DNA from 2 places in the Tepidiphilus thermophilus genome. Region 2 is predicted to be linked to the other one. Evidence: riboswitches for the same ligand, from Rfam matches in the RefSeq annotation. Region 2 holds a riboswitch; the other holds the start of a gene.
The links. Region 2 has a riboswitch for S-adenosylhomocysteine ahead of metH (methionine synthase). Riboswitches for the same ligand answer to the same signal wherever they lie in the genome.
Positions count from the first base shown of each region.

Region 1: it holds a riboswitch for S-adenosylhomocysteine, as region 2 does, so the genes downstream of both, ahcY (adenosylhomocysteinase) here and metH (methionine synthase) in region 2, are expected to answer to the same signal.

Region 1 is NZ_LIPU01000010.1:42,525-50,121, reverse strand. Features, by position in the region: gene ASC37_RS08460 (FitA-like ribbon-helix-helix domain-containing protein) at 1-61, opposite strand, end outside; gene metF (methylenetetrahydrofolate reductase [NAD(P)H]) at 240-1,091, opposite strand; gene ahcY (adenosylhomocysteinase) at 1,157-2,566, opposite strand; S-adenosyl-L-homocysteine riboswitch at 2,639-2,708, opposite strand; gene ASC37_RS08445 (calcium/sodium antiporter) at 2,768-3,859, opposite strand; gene metK (methionine adenosyltransferase) at 3,971-5,137, opposite strand; gene ASC37_RS08435 (lysophospholipid acyltransferase family protein) at 5,441-6,316, shown strand; gene ASC37_RS08430 (Crp/Fnr family transcriptional regulator) at 6,326-7,021, shown strand; gene ASC37_RS08425 (nitric oxide reductase activation protein NorD) at 7,034-7,597, opposite strand, start outside.
Region 2 is NZ_LIPU01000001.1:21,606-29,202, forward strand. Features, by position in the region: gene gmk (guanylate kinase) at 1-462, opposite strand, end outside; gene ASC37_RS00130 (YicC/YloC family endoribonuclease) at 459-1,310, opposite strand; gene ASC37_RS00135 (serine/threonine protein kinase) at 1,373-2,317, shown strand; gene ASC37_RS00140 (PP2C family protein-serine/threonine phosphatase) at 2,314-3,231, shown strand; gene rph (ribonuclease PH) at 3,235-3,948, shown strand; gene rdgB (RdgB/HAM1 family non-canonical purine NTP pyrophosphatase) at 3,945-4,556, shown strand; gene hemW (radical SAM family heme chaperone HemW) at 4,553-5,698, shown strand; S-adenosyl-L-homocysteine riboswitch at 5,708-5,774, shown strand; gene metH (methionine synthase) at 5,826-7,597, shown strand, end outside.

The DNA.
Region 1 (7,597 bases), on a different contig from region 2:
CACGCCGTTTCAAGGCCGACTCTAGGGTTTCGTCGATCTGGGAGATCGTCAAGCTCGACATGGAAGGCTCCGGTACATGCATCATGCCTTTCAGTGTAAGCATCGACCGTCCAGACGGCAAGAAAGTTCGCAGAATGGGGCACGGCTCTGCTGCCGTGCGCGACGTGATCGGGAGATTGCCCACGCGAGGCCGTGGAAGCGACGGACGATGCGCCGGCTTCGGGGCCGTACCGCAGCGATCAGCTTGTCGCGCACCGGGTCAATCCCAGCGCCTCGGCGATCGCCAGCGTCGGTTCGGCCTGATTCATGGTGTAGAAATGCAGGCCCGGGGCGCCGAGTTGGAGCAGCCGCTCACACAGGCGCACGAGCACTTCCAGGCCGAAAGCGCGCACCGACTCGGCATCGTCGCCGTAGGCTTCCATCTTCTTGCGGACCCAGCGCGGGATTTCGGCGCCGCAGGCGTCCGAGAAGCGCGCGAGCCGCGCGAAGCTGGTGATCGGCATGATGCCGGGCACGATGGGGGCGGTGACGCCGCGGCGCCGGGATTCCTCGACGAAGTGGGCGTAGGCGTCGGGGTTGTAGAAGTACTGCGTTAGGGCGCAGTCGGCGCCGGCGTGCATCTTGCGGGCAAACGCGTCGAGGTCGGCCAGGGCGCTTGCTGCCTGCGGGTGGTATTCGGGGTAGGCGGCGACGGCGATCCAGAAGTGATCGCCCGTTTCGGCGCGGATGAAGTCGACGAGCTCGCTCGCGTAGCGCAGCTCGCCGGGGTCGCGCACGCCGGAGGGGAGGTCGCCTCTGAGCGCTACGAGGCGTCGTACGCCGAGCGCCTGGTACTGCTGCAGGATCTCGCGGATCTGGGCGCGGCTGGCGCCGATGCAGGAGAGGTGGGGGGCGACGTCGAGCCCGGCGCGGTGCAGCCGCTCGACCACGGCGAAGGTGCGCTCGCGGGTGGAGCCGCCGGCACCGTAGGTGACGGAATAGTAGGCCGGGCGCAGGCGCTGCATGAGGCGCTGGCGCGCCTCATCGAGCTTGGCTTCGCCTTCCGCCGTTTGCGGCGGGAAGAATTCGACGGACAGTTCCAAGTGCTGCATCACGGGATTCCTCAGCGTTCGCGCGCACGCCCTCCTCACCGGGGCGGTGCGCGGCGGTGCGGGGCTCAGTAGCGGTAGTGTTCGGCCTTGTAGGGCCCGTCGAGGGGCACGCCGATGTAGGCCGCCTGCTCGGGCGTGAGCCGGGTGAGCTGGACGTTGAGGCGGGTGAGCTGCAGCCGGGCGACTTTCTCGTCGAGCTGTTTGGGCAGTCGATAGACGCCCACGGGGTAGCGCTCGGGGTGCGTGTAGAGTTCGATCTGCGCGAGCACCTGGTTGGCAAACGACGAGCTCATCACGAAACTGGGGTGCCCGGTGGCGCAGCCGAGGTTCACCAGCCGCCCTTCGGCGAGCAGGATGATGCGCTTGCCGTCGGGGAAGATGACGTGGTCGACCTGCGGCTTGATGTTCTCCCAGCGGTATTGGCGGAGCGACTCGACGTCGATCTCATTGTCGAAGTGGCCGATGTTGCACACGATCGCCTGGTCTTTCATGCGGCGCATGTGCTCGTGGGTGATGACGTGGTAGTTGCCGGTGGCGGTGACGAAGAGGTCGGCCTTGTCGCAGGCTTCTTCCATGGTCACCACACGGTAGCCTTCCATCGCCGCCTGCAGGGCGCAGATGGGGTCGATCTCGGTGACCCACACTTCGGCGCGCAGCGCCCGCAGCGCCTGGGCCGAGCCCTTGCCCACGTCGCCGTAGCCGCAGACGACGGCGATCTTGCCGGCGATCATCACGTCGGTGGCGCGCTTGATGCCGTCGAGGAGCGATTCGCGGCAGCCGTAGAGGTTGTCGAACTTGGACTTGGTGACCGAGTCGTTGACGTTGATCGCCGGAAAGCGCAGTTCGCCGCGCTCCTGCATCTGGTAGAGGCGATGCACGCCGGTGGTGGTCTCTTCGGTGACGCCGCGGATCGCCGCGATGCGCCGCGAATACCAGGTGGGGTCGCGCTCGAGCTGCGCGCGCACCCGGGCGAAGAGCACCTTTTCTTCGAGGGTCGTGGGGTGGTCGAGCACGCTCGGGTCGCGCTCGGCCTTGGCGCCCAGGTGCAGCAGGAGCGTGGCGTCGCCCCCGTCGTCGAGGATCATGTTGGAATGGCCGCCGTCGGGCCACTCGAAGATGCGGTGGGTGTAGTCCCAGTATTCTTCCAGCGTCTCGCCTTTCTTGGCGAAGACGGGGATGCCTTCGGCGGCGATGGCCGCGGCGGCGTGATCCTGGGTGGAGAAGATGTTGCACGAGGCCCAGCGCACCTGAGCGCCCAGCGCCACCAGCGTCTCGATGAGCACGGCGGTCTGGATGGTCATGTGCAGGCTGCCGGAGATGCGGGCGCCGGCCAGGGGCTGTTGCTCGGCGTATTCGCGGCGCAGCGCCATGAGGGCGGGCATCTCGCTCTCGGCGATGCGGATCTCCTTGCGGCCCCATTCGGCCAGCGAAAGATCGGCGACGACGTACTCGGAAATGGATGCGGCCTGGTTCATCGAAATGCTCCTATTCGGGAACGAGGCCGAGCGGATGCGCAGCTCACCTGCGTCTTCCGTCCGGCCGGAGAAGACGGGTGAGCGCCGTTGGATCTGAACCGAGCCTGGCCCGCGCGGGCGGGTTGCAGCGCTCCTCGGTTGCGGGGGATTATAGCAAAGGCAAAGGGTCGCGCAGTCGCTTAGGGGGCCTCGAACAGCCTGCTATTCGCGGCGACCGACGGATTGCACGTAGCGCACCATGAGATAGACTATGGCGAGCGGCAGGACGAAGGAGAGCATGAGCCGGACGTATCCTTCGCTCCAGGGGTGGGCGCTCGCGTCCAATCCCAGATGGACGAGGTAGGCGAGGTAGAAGGCGAGCAGCAAGGCTCCGTCGCTGCGGCGAATTCCGGCGCCGGAGACGATGATGGGTAGCAGCACCACCGTGGTGCCCAGCATGACCCAGGAGTCGACGTGACGTATCGTCTCGCTCACCAGGATTCCGTGCGGCGCGACCAGGGCGGTGGCGCCGAGTACCGAGAGCAGGTTGAACGTGCAGGAGCCGATCACGTTCCCGACGGCCATGTCGCGATGGCCGCGAAGGGCAGCAACGACGGAAGTGGCGATCTCGGGCAGCGACGTGCCTACCGCCACGACCGTGAGGCCGATCACCAGCTCGCTCACGCCAAAGCTGCGGGCGATGCCGGAGGCGGCCCCCACGGCCAGGTCGGCCCCGTAGATGAGGAGCCCTAGGCCGACGAGCACCAGCGACAGCTGCACGCCCGCGTGCGCGTCCCAGCGGCTTTGGGGGATGTCGGTGGCGAGCCCGGCTTCTTCCTGGGGCGAGAGGGTGCGCGTTTGGCGGAGGAGAAAGACCGTATAGGCGATCATCGAGGAAAAGAGGATCAGGCCATCGAGGCGGCTGAGGATGCCGTCGAAGGAGGTGGTGCAGAACAGGGCGACGGCACCGAGCAGCACGGGGATTTCTTGCCGCAACAGTTGAGAGTGGACCTGGATATGCCCGATGATCGCGGTGACGCCGAGGATCAGCAGGATGTTGGCGATGTTGGAGCCGATCACGTTGCCTAGCGCAAGATCGGGCGCACCGCGCAAGCCCGCGCCGACCGAAACGGCGAGTTCGGGGGCGCTGGTGCCGAAGGCGACGATGGTGAGCCCCACGACCAGGGGCGAGATGCCGAATCGTGTGGCGAGGCGCGCGCCGCCGCGCACGAGCCATTCGGCGCCCAGGGTGAGCAGCCCGAGGCCGGCCGCGAGCAGGATGAATTTGAGCAGGAGCGAGGCATCGGAGGACATGGGGCGGATTTTAGCTCAGGGGGTCCGCGTCATGGCAGCGGGAAAAACTGATGATGCCTTCGAAAAATCCACCCGGACGTACCGTGCGGTACGTCCGGGCGCTTCGGTGGGTCACAGACCGGCGTCGGCGCGCAGCGCTTCGGCTTTGTCGAGCATCTCCCAGGTGAATTCGGGTTCCTCGCGGCCGAAGTGGCCGTAGACGGCGGTTTTGGAATAGATGGGACGCAGGAGGTCCAGCATTTCGATGATGGCGCGCGGGCGCAAGTCGAAGTGCTGGCGCACGAGGGCCTCGATCTTCTCGTCGGGGACCTTGCCGGTGCCGAAGGTCTCGACCATGAGGCTCACGGGACGGGCCACGCCGATGGCGTAGGCGATCTGCACTTCGCAGCGATCCGCCAGACCCGCGGCCACGATGTTCTTCGCCACGTAGCGGGCGGCGTAGGCCGCCGAGCGGTCGACCTTGGAAGGATCCTTGCCGCTGAACGCGCCGCCGCCGTGGTGCGCCGCGCCGCCGTAGGTGTCGACGATGATCTTGCGCCCAGTGAGGCCGCAGTCGCCGTGCGGCCCGCCGACGACGAAGCGCCCGGTGGGGTTGATGAGGTATTTGATGTCGGGGGCGCGCAGCTGCGGCGGAATGATGGGGTGGATGATCTCCTCGATCACCGCCTCGCGGATCTCGTCGTAGGTGATGTCGGGGTGGTGCTGGGTGGAGAGGACGACCGTCTCCACCTGGGTGGGTTTGCCGTCGACGTAGCGCACCGTCACCTGCGACTTGGCGTCGGGCCGCAGCCAGGGAAGCCGGCCGTCCTTGCGCACTTCGGCCTGGCGCTGCATGAGGCGGTGGGCGTAGTAGATGGGCAGCGGCATGAGCACCGGGGTTTCCGTGCAGGCGTAGCCGAACATGAGGCCCTGGTCGCCGGCGCCTTGGTCGAGCGGGTCGTCGAAAGCCTTGCCCACGCCCTGGGCGATGTCGGGCGACTGGCGGTTGATGGCGGTGAGGATGGCGCAGGACTTGTAGTCGAAGCCGATGTCGGAATCATCGTAGCCGATGCGGCGGATGACGTCCTGCGCGATCTCGCGGTAGTTGGGGTGCGCCTTGGTGGTGATCTCGCCGGAGATGACCACCAGCCCGGTGGAGACGAGGGTCTCGCAGGCGACGCGCCCGTGGGGGTCTTCGCCGAGGATGACGTCGAGCACGCCGTCGGAGATCTGGTCGGCGACCTTGTCCGGGTGCCCTTCCGAGACGGATTCGGAGGTGAAGAGGTATTCCTTGGCCATGCAATCGCTCCCTTCGATCCCCGTGAGGCGGCGTGCCGGCTCTGGGGATCAGGGAGCGGCGACGCTTTAGCGGTATTTCTTGGGCAGCTCGACTAACCTGCTGCGCGGCTGCATGGCGGCGTTGCGCGGTGCTCGGATGCTCGCCTATCTGGGTGATATGTCTCGCATCCTGCGCTCCGGGCGCCTTGCCCTGCAGCCGCTCGCGACGGTTCTTCGATCTGCCCTTCTTGTCCGCCCCGCAAGTTGTCGGATTAACTCGGCGGATGAGCGATAATTATAAATCTTCTTCAAGGTAATGAGGAAATGTCCCGTCTGCTGGTTGCCTTGCTGTGGGTGTTGCATTGGCTGCCGCTGCCGCTGCTGGCGGCGCTCGGCCGCGGTTTCGGGGCGCTGCTCTTTCATCTGGCGCGCTCGCGGCGCCACGTGGCCGAGGTGAATCTGCGGCTGTGCTTTTCCGAATGGACGGAGGCCGAGCGGCGTGCCGTGCTGCGCGAGCACTTCCGCCTGCTGGGGCGCAGCATCCTGGAGCGGGGGATTTCCTGGTTTGCCCCGGCCGAGCGCATCCGGCGGCTGGTGCGGCTCGAGGGCAAGGAGCATCCGGATGGCGTGCGCGCCCAGGGACGACCGGTGATCCTGCTCGTGCCCCACTTTCTTGGGCTGGACATGGGCGGCACGCGCGTGGCGATGGAGTACGACGGGGTCTACGTCTATTCGCGCCCCAAAAGGGACCCGGTGGCCGATCGATGGCTCAACTGGGGGCGTTCCCGCTTCGGCGATCAGCTGCAGGTGGCGCGCCAGGACGGTATCCGACCGGTGGTGCGCGCTTTGCGCGCCGGTCGGCCGCTCTATTACCTGCCCGACCTGGATTACGGGCGCAAGGAGTCCGTCTTCGTGCCGTTCTTCGGTGTGCCGGCGGCCACGATCACGGGTCTGTCGCGCCTGGCGCGGCTCACCGGCGCGGCGGTGGTGCCCTGCGTCACCGAGATGCTGCCCGATGGAAAGGGCTACGTGACGCGCTTCGGCGAACCCTGGGCGGATTTCCCTTCCGAAGACGAAGTAGCCGACGCGGCACGCATGAACCGCTGGCTCGAAGGCGAGATCCGTCGCATGCCGGCGCAGTACCATTGGGTGCACCGGCGCTTCAAGACGCGGCCTCCGGGGGAGCCGCGGCTGTATTGAGGGGGGATGATGGACGAGACGCAGCATCTCGCGAACCGGCTGCGACGGGTGGCATTGTTCGCCTTGCTGGACGAGGAGGAGTTGGAAGCGCTGGCGCGGCGCTGCCGGCCAGTGCAGCTCGCGCGCGACGAGGTGCTGTTCTTGCGCGGCGAGCCGGCGCGCGGTTTTTACCTGGTGGAGCGCGGGCGCATCAAACTGTTTCTCGATTCTCCTTCGGGGGCGGAGAAGATCGTCGACACCGTCGGGCCGGGCGGGACCTTCGGCGAGGCGGTGATGTTTCTCGACCAACCGTATCCGGTGTCGACGGCGGCGCTCGGCGAGGCCGAGCTCGTCTTCGTGCCCAAGGAGGCGGTGGATGAATTGCTGGAGCGTCGGCCGGACTTTTGCCGTCGCATGCTCGCCGGCATGGCGATGCGGTTGCGCGTCATGGTGCGCGATATCGAGGCGTATTCGTTGCAGACGGCGGCCCAGCGGGTGATCGGCTATCTGCTGCAATCCTGCGAGCACGAGCGCGGGGAGGCAACGATCGAGCTGCCACTGCCGCGCTACGTGATCGCCTCGCGCCTCAACCTGACGCCGGAGACGCTGTCGCGCGTTTTCCATGAGCTCGCGCAGCAGGGAGTGTTGCGATCCGAAGGGCGTAGGGTGGTGGTGCCGGACGTGGGGCGGTTGAGGGATTATGGGGGGAGGGAAGAGCGGCGCTGAATGCGAGCGGTTTCACGGCTGGGTGAGCTCGGCGTAGAGCCGAGGCAGGCGGGCGGCGAGTTCGCCGAGGCGCTGCACGACGACGTGGCCATCATGGCCGAAGAGGTAGGGCAGAACATCGGCGGCTTCGCGGTCGATCGCGACGCAGAAGGGGCGGATACCGCGCCGGCGGCATTCGAAGAGGGCGCGCCGTGTGTCTTCGATGCCGTAGCGGCCGTCGTAGTGGTCGATGTCGTGCGGTTTGCCGTCGGTGAGCACGAGCAGCAGTTTTTGCCGCGAAGCCGTGGCGGCGAGCCGGTCGGCGGCGTGGCGGATGGCTGCGCCGAGGCGGGTGTAGTCGCCGGGGCGTAGCGCGAGGATGCGACCGCGCACGGCCGGCCCGTTGCGCTCGCCGAAATCTTTGAGTCGATGGTAACGCACGTGTGCGTGGCCGAGCGAGGAAAAGGCGGCCACGGCAAGGGCGTCGCCCGCCGCTTCGATCGCCTCGGTGAACACGAGCAGCGCGTCGCGGATCACATCGATGACGCGGTGCGCATCATCGGCGTGCGCGTCGGTAGACAGCGACACGTCGGCGAG
Region 2 (7,597 bases):
GGCGGCGGCCAGGCGCCGGGCGATGGTGGCTTCGCTGTCGGTGCCGCGGCCGCGCAGGCGCGCTTCGAGTGCCTCGAGCGAGGGCGGCAGGATGAAGATGCTCACGGCGTGCGGGAACATCCGGCGCACCTGGCGCGCGCCCTGCCAGTCGATTTCGAGGAGCACGTCGCGGTCTTGCTGCAATTGGGTTTCGATCCAGGTACGGGAAGTGCCGTAGTAGTTTCCGTGGACTTCGGCCCATTCGAGAAGTTCGCCGCCGTCGCGCAGGCGCAGGAATTCTTCCCGGCTGACGAAGCGGTAGTCGCGCCCGTCGACTTCGCCCGGCCGCGGGGCGCGGGTGGTGTAGGAGATGGACAGCGCCAGCCCCGGCTCGCGTTCGAGCACGGCATGCACGAGGGTGGTCTTGCCGGCGCCGGAGGGGGCGGTGACGATGTAGAGGGTGCCAAGAGGCTGCGCGTTCATTCGAGGTTCTGCACCTGTTCGCGGATCTGTTCGATGAGCACTTTCATCTCGAGCGCGAGGCGCGACAGTGCCAGGCTGCCGGCCTTGGAAGCGAGGGTGTTGGCTTCGCGGTTGAATTCCTGCAGCAGGAAGTCGAGCCGTTTGCCGACGCTTCCGCCGCGGGTGAGCGTGCGTTCAAGTTCCTGGAGGTGGGAGGAGAGGCGGTCGAGCTCTTCGGCGACGTCGAGGCGCTGGGCGACGAGGGCGACTTCCTGCTCCACGCGCTGGGGATCGGGCGTCTGGCCGAGCGCTTCGAGCGCTTCGAGGAGCTTGCGGCGCTGGGCCTCGACGGCTTCGGGCGCAAGCGCGCGGGCGCGCTCGACGAGCTCGGCGATGGTCTTGGCCCGTTCGCGGATGGCGGCGGCGAGCGCCTCGCCCTCGCGGGCGCGGTGCGCGAGGAGTTCGGCGAGCGCCGCTTCGAGCAGCTCGAGCAGGCGCCGCTGCGTTTCCTCGGGATCGAGCTCGGCTTCGCGCACCACGCCGGGCCAGCGCAGGATCTCGCCCACCGTGAGGGAGGCCGCTTCGGGCAGATGCCGGTGGATTTCGGTCTGGGTGAGGGCGAGCGCCTGCAGGGCGACGGCGTCGAGCGTGAGCGCCGCTTGCACGGGCGCGCTTTGCACTTCGAGCCGGCATTCGATCTTGCCGCGGGCGAGCGCCTTTTGCAGGCGTTCACGCAGCAGCGGCTCGAAGGAGCGCCAGTCCTCGGGCAGGCGGAAATAGAGGTCGAGGAAGCGTCCGTTGACGCTGCGCAGTTCGAGGCGCAGGAGCCGAGCGCCGATTTGGGTTTGCGCGCTGGCAAACCCTGTCATACTGTGTATCATTGAGTGATTCCACGCTTCGTCCGAGGCGGTTTATCATACCCGGTCCGGCCATGTCGACACAACAAAACGCTCCGTTGCCCGAGGGGTGGCTCGTGGAGGGCTACCGCATTCTCGACCTGCTCGCCAAGGGGGGGTTTTCTTTCGTCTATCGCGCCCGCGATCGCGAAGGAAAAACGGTGGCGATCAAGGAGTATCTGCCGCATACCCTGGCGCGACGGGAGGAAGGGGAGATCGAGCCGGAGATCCTGCCCGATTGCGAGCGGGCCTTCCTCTTCGGGCTGAAGTGCTTCTTCGAGGAGGGTCGCTCGCTTGCGCGCATCAACCACCCCAACGTGATCCGGGTGCTCAACTTCTTCCGGGCGAACCAGACCGTCTACATGGTGATGCAGTACGAGGAGGGGCGTACGCTCCTGCAGTACGTCCGCCAGAAGAAGGGCGGGTTGCGCGAGAGTTTCATCCGGGCGATGGGGTTGCGGGTCCTCTCGGGCCTGCGCGAGGTGCACACGCACAAGCTGCTGCACCTCGACTTGAAGCCGGCCAACATCTATCTGCGCCGTAACGGCGATCCGGTGTTGATCGACTTCGGCTCGGCGCGCCAGAGCCTTTCTTCCGATCAGGAGTGGGTGCGCACGATGTTCACCCCCGGCTACGCGCCGCCCGAGCAGCTCAGCGGAAGGCGTGAGCTCATCGGGCCGTGGACCGATCTCTACAGTTTCGGCGCCACGCTCTATACCTGCGTCACCGGCCAGGCGCCGCCGCGGGCGGAGGCGCGGCAGGAGAAGGATGATCTGCCGCAGCGCCTCGAACCCTACCGGGAGCACTATACGCCGGAGCTGATCGATCTCATCGTCGATCTGATGCGGCTCGATCCGGAGAAGCGGCCGCAGAGCGCCTATGCGGTGCAGAAGGTGCTCTCGGCCTACGTGCCGTTCTTGGTGGCCGCCACCGAGTACCGCTCGCTGATGCCTTCCCTTCCTGAAGGAGCCGAAAGATGAAATTCTCCATCCATCAGGCCACGAGCGTGGGTGGAAGGCCGGTGAACGAGGATAGGGTGGGCTACGCCTATTCGCGCGAGGCGCTCCTCATGGTGCTCTCCGACGGCATGGGAGGACATGCGGCCGGCGAAGTGGCGGCGCAGATCACGCTGCAGAGCCTCATCCAGGCGTTTCGCCTGTCGGCCAAACCGCGCGTCGAGGACCCCTTGAGTTTCCTGTCGCAGGCGATCATCAACGCGCACTATGCGATCCTGGAATACGCTCGGGTGAATCACATCGAGGGGAATCCCCGTGCGACGGTCGTCACCTGCCTCGTGCAGGAAGGGGGATACGCCTGGTGGGCGCACGTGGGCGATTCGCGCCTCTATCACATCCGCCATGGCAAGGTGCTCACGCGCACCATCGACCACTCGCACGCGCAGCTCCTGATCGAACAGGGGGTGCTCAGCGAAGCCCAGTTGCGCACGCACGACAGCCGCAACCGCCTCTATTGCTCGCTCGGCGGGGAAACCTTGCCGCACGTCGACTTCGGTCGGCGGGCGGTGTTGCAGGCTGGGGACGTGATCGCCCTGTGTTCCGACGGCCTGTGGGGCGTGCTCGACGACGAGGAGATCGCCGAGCGCCTCGCGCGCGGACCGCTCGTGCGGGTGGTGCCCGAACTGGTGGAGCAGGCGGAGATGGAGGCGGGGCCCAACTCGGACAACGTCTCGCTCATCGCCATGCGTTGGGAGGAGGGCGAACCCTCCTTGGCGCCGGACACGGTTTCCACCGAGACCATGGCGCTCGACCAGGTGACGACGGCCTTCTCTCTGCCGCAGCAGCCGCCGGGTTTTTCGGCCGAACCCCTCGACAACGAGGAGATCGAACGGGCGATCCGCGAGATCAACGAGACGATCCAGAAATTCAAGGGATGAGCCATGCGTCATGATGGCAGGCGCGCCGACGAACTGCGTCCGGTGCGCATCGAACGAGGCTTCACGGAATATGCCGAAGGCTCAGTGCTGGTATCTTTCGGGCGCACGCGGGTGCTATGCACCGCGAGCGTGGAAGAATCCGTGCCGCCTTTCCTCAAGGGGACGGGGCAGGGCTGGGTGACGGCCGAATACGGCATGCTGCCGCGCGCCACGCACACGCGCACGCCGCGCGAGGCGGCCAAAGGGAAACAGGGCGGGCGCACGCTGGAGATCCAGCGCCTGATCGGGCGCTCGCTGCGCGCGGTGGTGGACCTGGCAGCGTTGGGGGAGCGGCAGATCGTGCTCGACTGCGACGTGCTGCAGGCCGACGGCGGCACGCGCACGGCGGCGATCACGGGGGCCTGGGTGGCGCTCGCCGATGCGTGCGAGGCGCTGGTAGCGCGAGGGGTGCTCTCCGCTTCGCCCGTGCGCGACCAGGTGGCGGCGGTGTCGGTGGGACTCGTGGGGGGCGAGGCACTGCTCGATCTCGACTACGCCGAGGATTCCACCTGCGACACCGACATGAACGTGGTGATGACCGGCGCGGGCGGCTTCGTCGAGCTGCAGGGCACGGCCGAGCACGGGGCGTTCGACCGGAAGGCGCTCGAAGCCCTGCTCGCGCTCGCCGAGAAAGGGATCGGCGAGTTGCTTGTCGCCCAGCGGGAGAGCCGGGCGTGAGTTCGGGCAAACGCCGGGTGGTGCTTGCGAGCAACAACGCGAAGAAGGCGGCCGAGCTCGAGGCGCTGCTCGCTCCGCTCGGCTGGGAGGTGCTGGCGCAAGGGGCGCTGGGCATTACGGAGGCCGAGGAGCCGCATCCGACCTTCCTGGAAAATGCGCTCGCCAAGGCGCGGCACGCGGCGGCCGCTTCCGGCTTGCCGGCGATCGCCGACGACTCGGGCCTGGCGGTGCCGGCGCTCGGGGGAGCGCCCGGGGTACGCTCGGCGCGCTTCGCGGGGGAGCCTCGGTCGGACGCGCGCAACAACGTGGCGCTGCTCGCGGCGATGCAGGGGCTCGAAGGGGCGGCGCGGCGGGCGTTTTTCTATGGCTGCGTGGTCTTTTTGCGGTCGGCGGAAGATCCTCTGCCGCTCGTGGCCGAGGGGCGCTGGTGGGGTGAGATCCTCACGGAACCGCGCGGGGAGAGGGGATTCGGCTACGATCCGCTCTTCTACCTCCCGGCGCTGGGCAAGACCGCGGCCGAGCTCTCGCCGGAAGAGAAGAATCGCCTGAGCCACCGTGGCCGGGCCTTGCGCCGGCTGAGGGCGCGGCTCGCGCGGGAGGAGGCTTGAGCGCGTTCGATCCGGCGCGGGTGCCGCTGTCGCTCTACGCGCACGTGCCCTGGTGCGTGCGCAAGTGCCCCTACTGCGACTTCAATTCCCATCCGCTCGCAGGCGAGGTGCCGGAGGCGGAATTCCTCGCGGCGGTGGAAGCCGACCTCGCGGCCGAGGCCGAGCGCGCGGGCGGGCGGCCGATCGACACGGTCTTCTTTGGCGGCGGCACGCCGAGCCTGCTCTCGGGCGAAGCGCTTGCGCGGCTCATGGCGGCGATTCGACGGCACCTGCCGCTCGCGCCCAATGCCGAGGTTACGCTGGAGGCGAACCCCGGCACCTTCGAAGCGGCGCGCTTCGCGGCCTACGCGCAGGCCGGGGTGAATCGGCTCTCACTGGGGGTGCAGAGTTTCGACGACGCGGCCCTGCGGCGGCTGGGGCGCATCCACGACGGGACGCAGGCGCGCGCGGCGCTCGCCGCGGCGGTGCGCGTGTTTCCCCGCGTCAATGTCGATCTGATGATCGGCCTGCCCGGCCAGAGCCCGGCGGCGGCGCTCGCCGACGTGGAAGCGGCGCTCGCTGGCGGGGCGACGCATCTCTCCTGCTATCAGCTCACGATCGAGCCGAACACGCCTTTTGCCGCTGCGCCGCCGGCCTTGCCTGCCGACGAGGAGCTGGCGGCGATCGAGGCGGCGGTGGAGGAGCGGTTCGCGCGTGCGGGCTTCGTCCACTACGAGGTCTCGGCCTGGGCGCTGCCGGGGGAAGCCTGCCGGCACAACCTGAATTACTGGGGCTTTGGCGACTACCTGGGCGTGGGGCCGGGCGCCCACGGCAAGCTCAGCACACCCGGAGGCATCGTGCGGCGCATGAAGCACAAGCACCCGCGCCGCTATCTGGCGGCCGTCGCCCCTTTCGTGCAGGAAGAGGTAGTGGTGGCGCCCGAGGCGCTGCCGTTCGAGTTTCTCATGAACGCGCTGCGGCTGCGCGCGGGGGTGCCGCGGGAATGGTTCGCGGCGCGCACGGGGCTTTCTTTGGAGACGCTCGCACCGCGCTGGGCGCGGCTCGAAGCGCAGGGGCTGGTGGAGCCGCTTTCCTGGCGCATCGCCGCCACCGAGCGCGGCTGGCGCCTGCTCAACGCGGTGCTGGAAGCATTCTTGCCGTAAAATACGAGGCTTTCCGAGGAGCGTTGCAGCGGCGCCTCGCCGCCAGGCTCGGATGGGACAACGACGCTCGTGAAGCCCTGCCGCCGGCAGGTTTCACGGGCGTTTCGCTTTTATGGAGGAAAGAGGCATGCAAGCGGACCGGACCGAGGAGCTCGTGCGCCTGCTGCGCGAGCGCGTGCTGGTGCTCGATGGCGCCATGGGGACCATGATCCAGCAGTACCGGCTGACGGAAGCCGATTTCCGCGGCGAGCGGCTGCAGGATCACCCGGTGGAGCTCAAGGGCGACAACGATCTCCTGGTGCTCACGCATCCGGAGGTGATCGGCGAGATCCACCGCGCCTATCTGGAGGCCGGGGCGGACGTGATCGAGACCAATACCTTCAACGCCACGCGCACTTCGCAGGCCGACTACGGCCTGGCGCATCTCGCCTACGAGATCAACCGGGAAGCGGCGCGGCTTGCCCGAACGCTGGCCGACGCATACAGCACGCCGGACAAACCCCGCTTCGTGGCCGGCGTGATCGGCCCGACTTCGAAGACGCTGTCGCTGAGCCCCGACGTGAACGATCCCGGCTTTCGCGCCATCGACTTCGACACGCTCGCGGCCGACTATCTCGAATCGGCGCGCGCGCTGGTGGAGGGCGGGGCGGATCTGCTGCTCATCGAGACGGTGTTCGACACCTTGAACGCCAAGGCGGCGGTGTTCGCCCTCGAACGCCTCTTCGAGGAGCACGGCCGGCGCTGGCCGGTGATGATCTCCGGCACCATCACCGATGCGGCCGGGCGCACGCTCTCGGGGCAGACGCCGGAAGCCTTCTGGGCTTCGCTCGCGCACGCACGCCCGCTCACTTTCGGGCTCAACTGCGCCCTGGGGGCGCGTGAGCTGCGTCCGCACGTGGAGACGCTCGCGCGCCTGTGCACCACCTTCGTTTCGGCCCACCCCAACGCGGGGTTGCCCAATCCGCTCTCGCCCACCGGCTACGACGAGACGCCCGAGGCGCTCGCCACGGAGATCGCCTCCTGGGTCGAGGCGGGTTGGGTGAACCTGGTGGGCGGGTGCTGCGGCACGACGCCGGCGCACATCGCGGCGATCGCTCGGGCCGTGGAAGGCCGCGCGCCGCGCCCGCTGCCTCGGGCCAAACCCGTGATGCGGCTCGCAGGGCTCGATCTCTTCGAGATCGGGCCGGACTCGCTCTTCGTGAACGTGGGCGAGCGCACCAACGTGACCGGCTCGAAGAAGTTCGCCCGCCTCATCCTCGAAGAGAAGTACGACGAGGCGCTGTCGGTGGCGCGCCAGCAGGTGGAGGCCGGCGCGCAGATGATCGACGTCAACATGGACGAGGCGATGCTCGATTCCACCGCAGCGATGACGCGCTTCCTGCGGCTCGTGGCCGTGGAGCCGGACATCGCGCGCGTGCCGGTGATGGTCGACTCCTCCAAGTGGGAGGTGATCGAGGCGGGGCTCAAATGCCTGCAGGGCAAGGGCATCGTCAATTCGATCTCGCTCAAGGAGGGGGAGGCGGCCTTCCTCGCGCAGGCGCGGCTCGCGCGGCGCTACGGGGCGGCGGTGCTGGTGATGTGCTTCGACGAGCGCGGCCAGGCCGACGGCTTCGCGCGCAAGATCGAGATCGCCGAGCGCGCCTACCGGCTGCTGGTGGCCGACGGATTCCCGCCCGAGGACATCGTGATCGACCCCAACGTGTTCGCCATCGCCACGGGCATTGCCGAGCACGACAACTACGCCGTCGATTTCATCGAGGCGGTGCGCTGGATCCACACCCACCTGCCGTACGCCAAGACGAGCGGCGGCATCTCCAACGTCTCCTTCGCCTTTCGCGGCAACGAGACCGTGCGCGCGGCCATCCATACGGTGTTCCTCTATCACGCCATCCGCGCCGG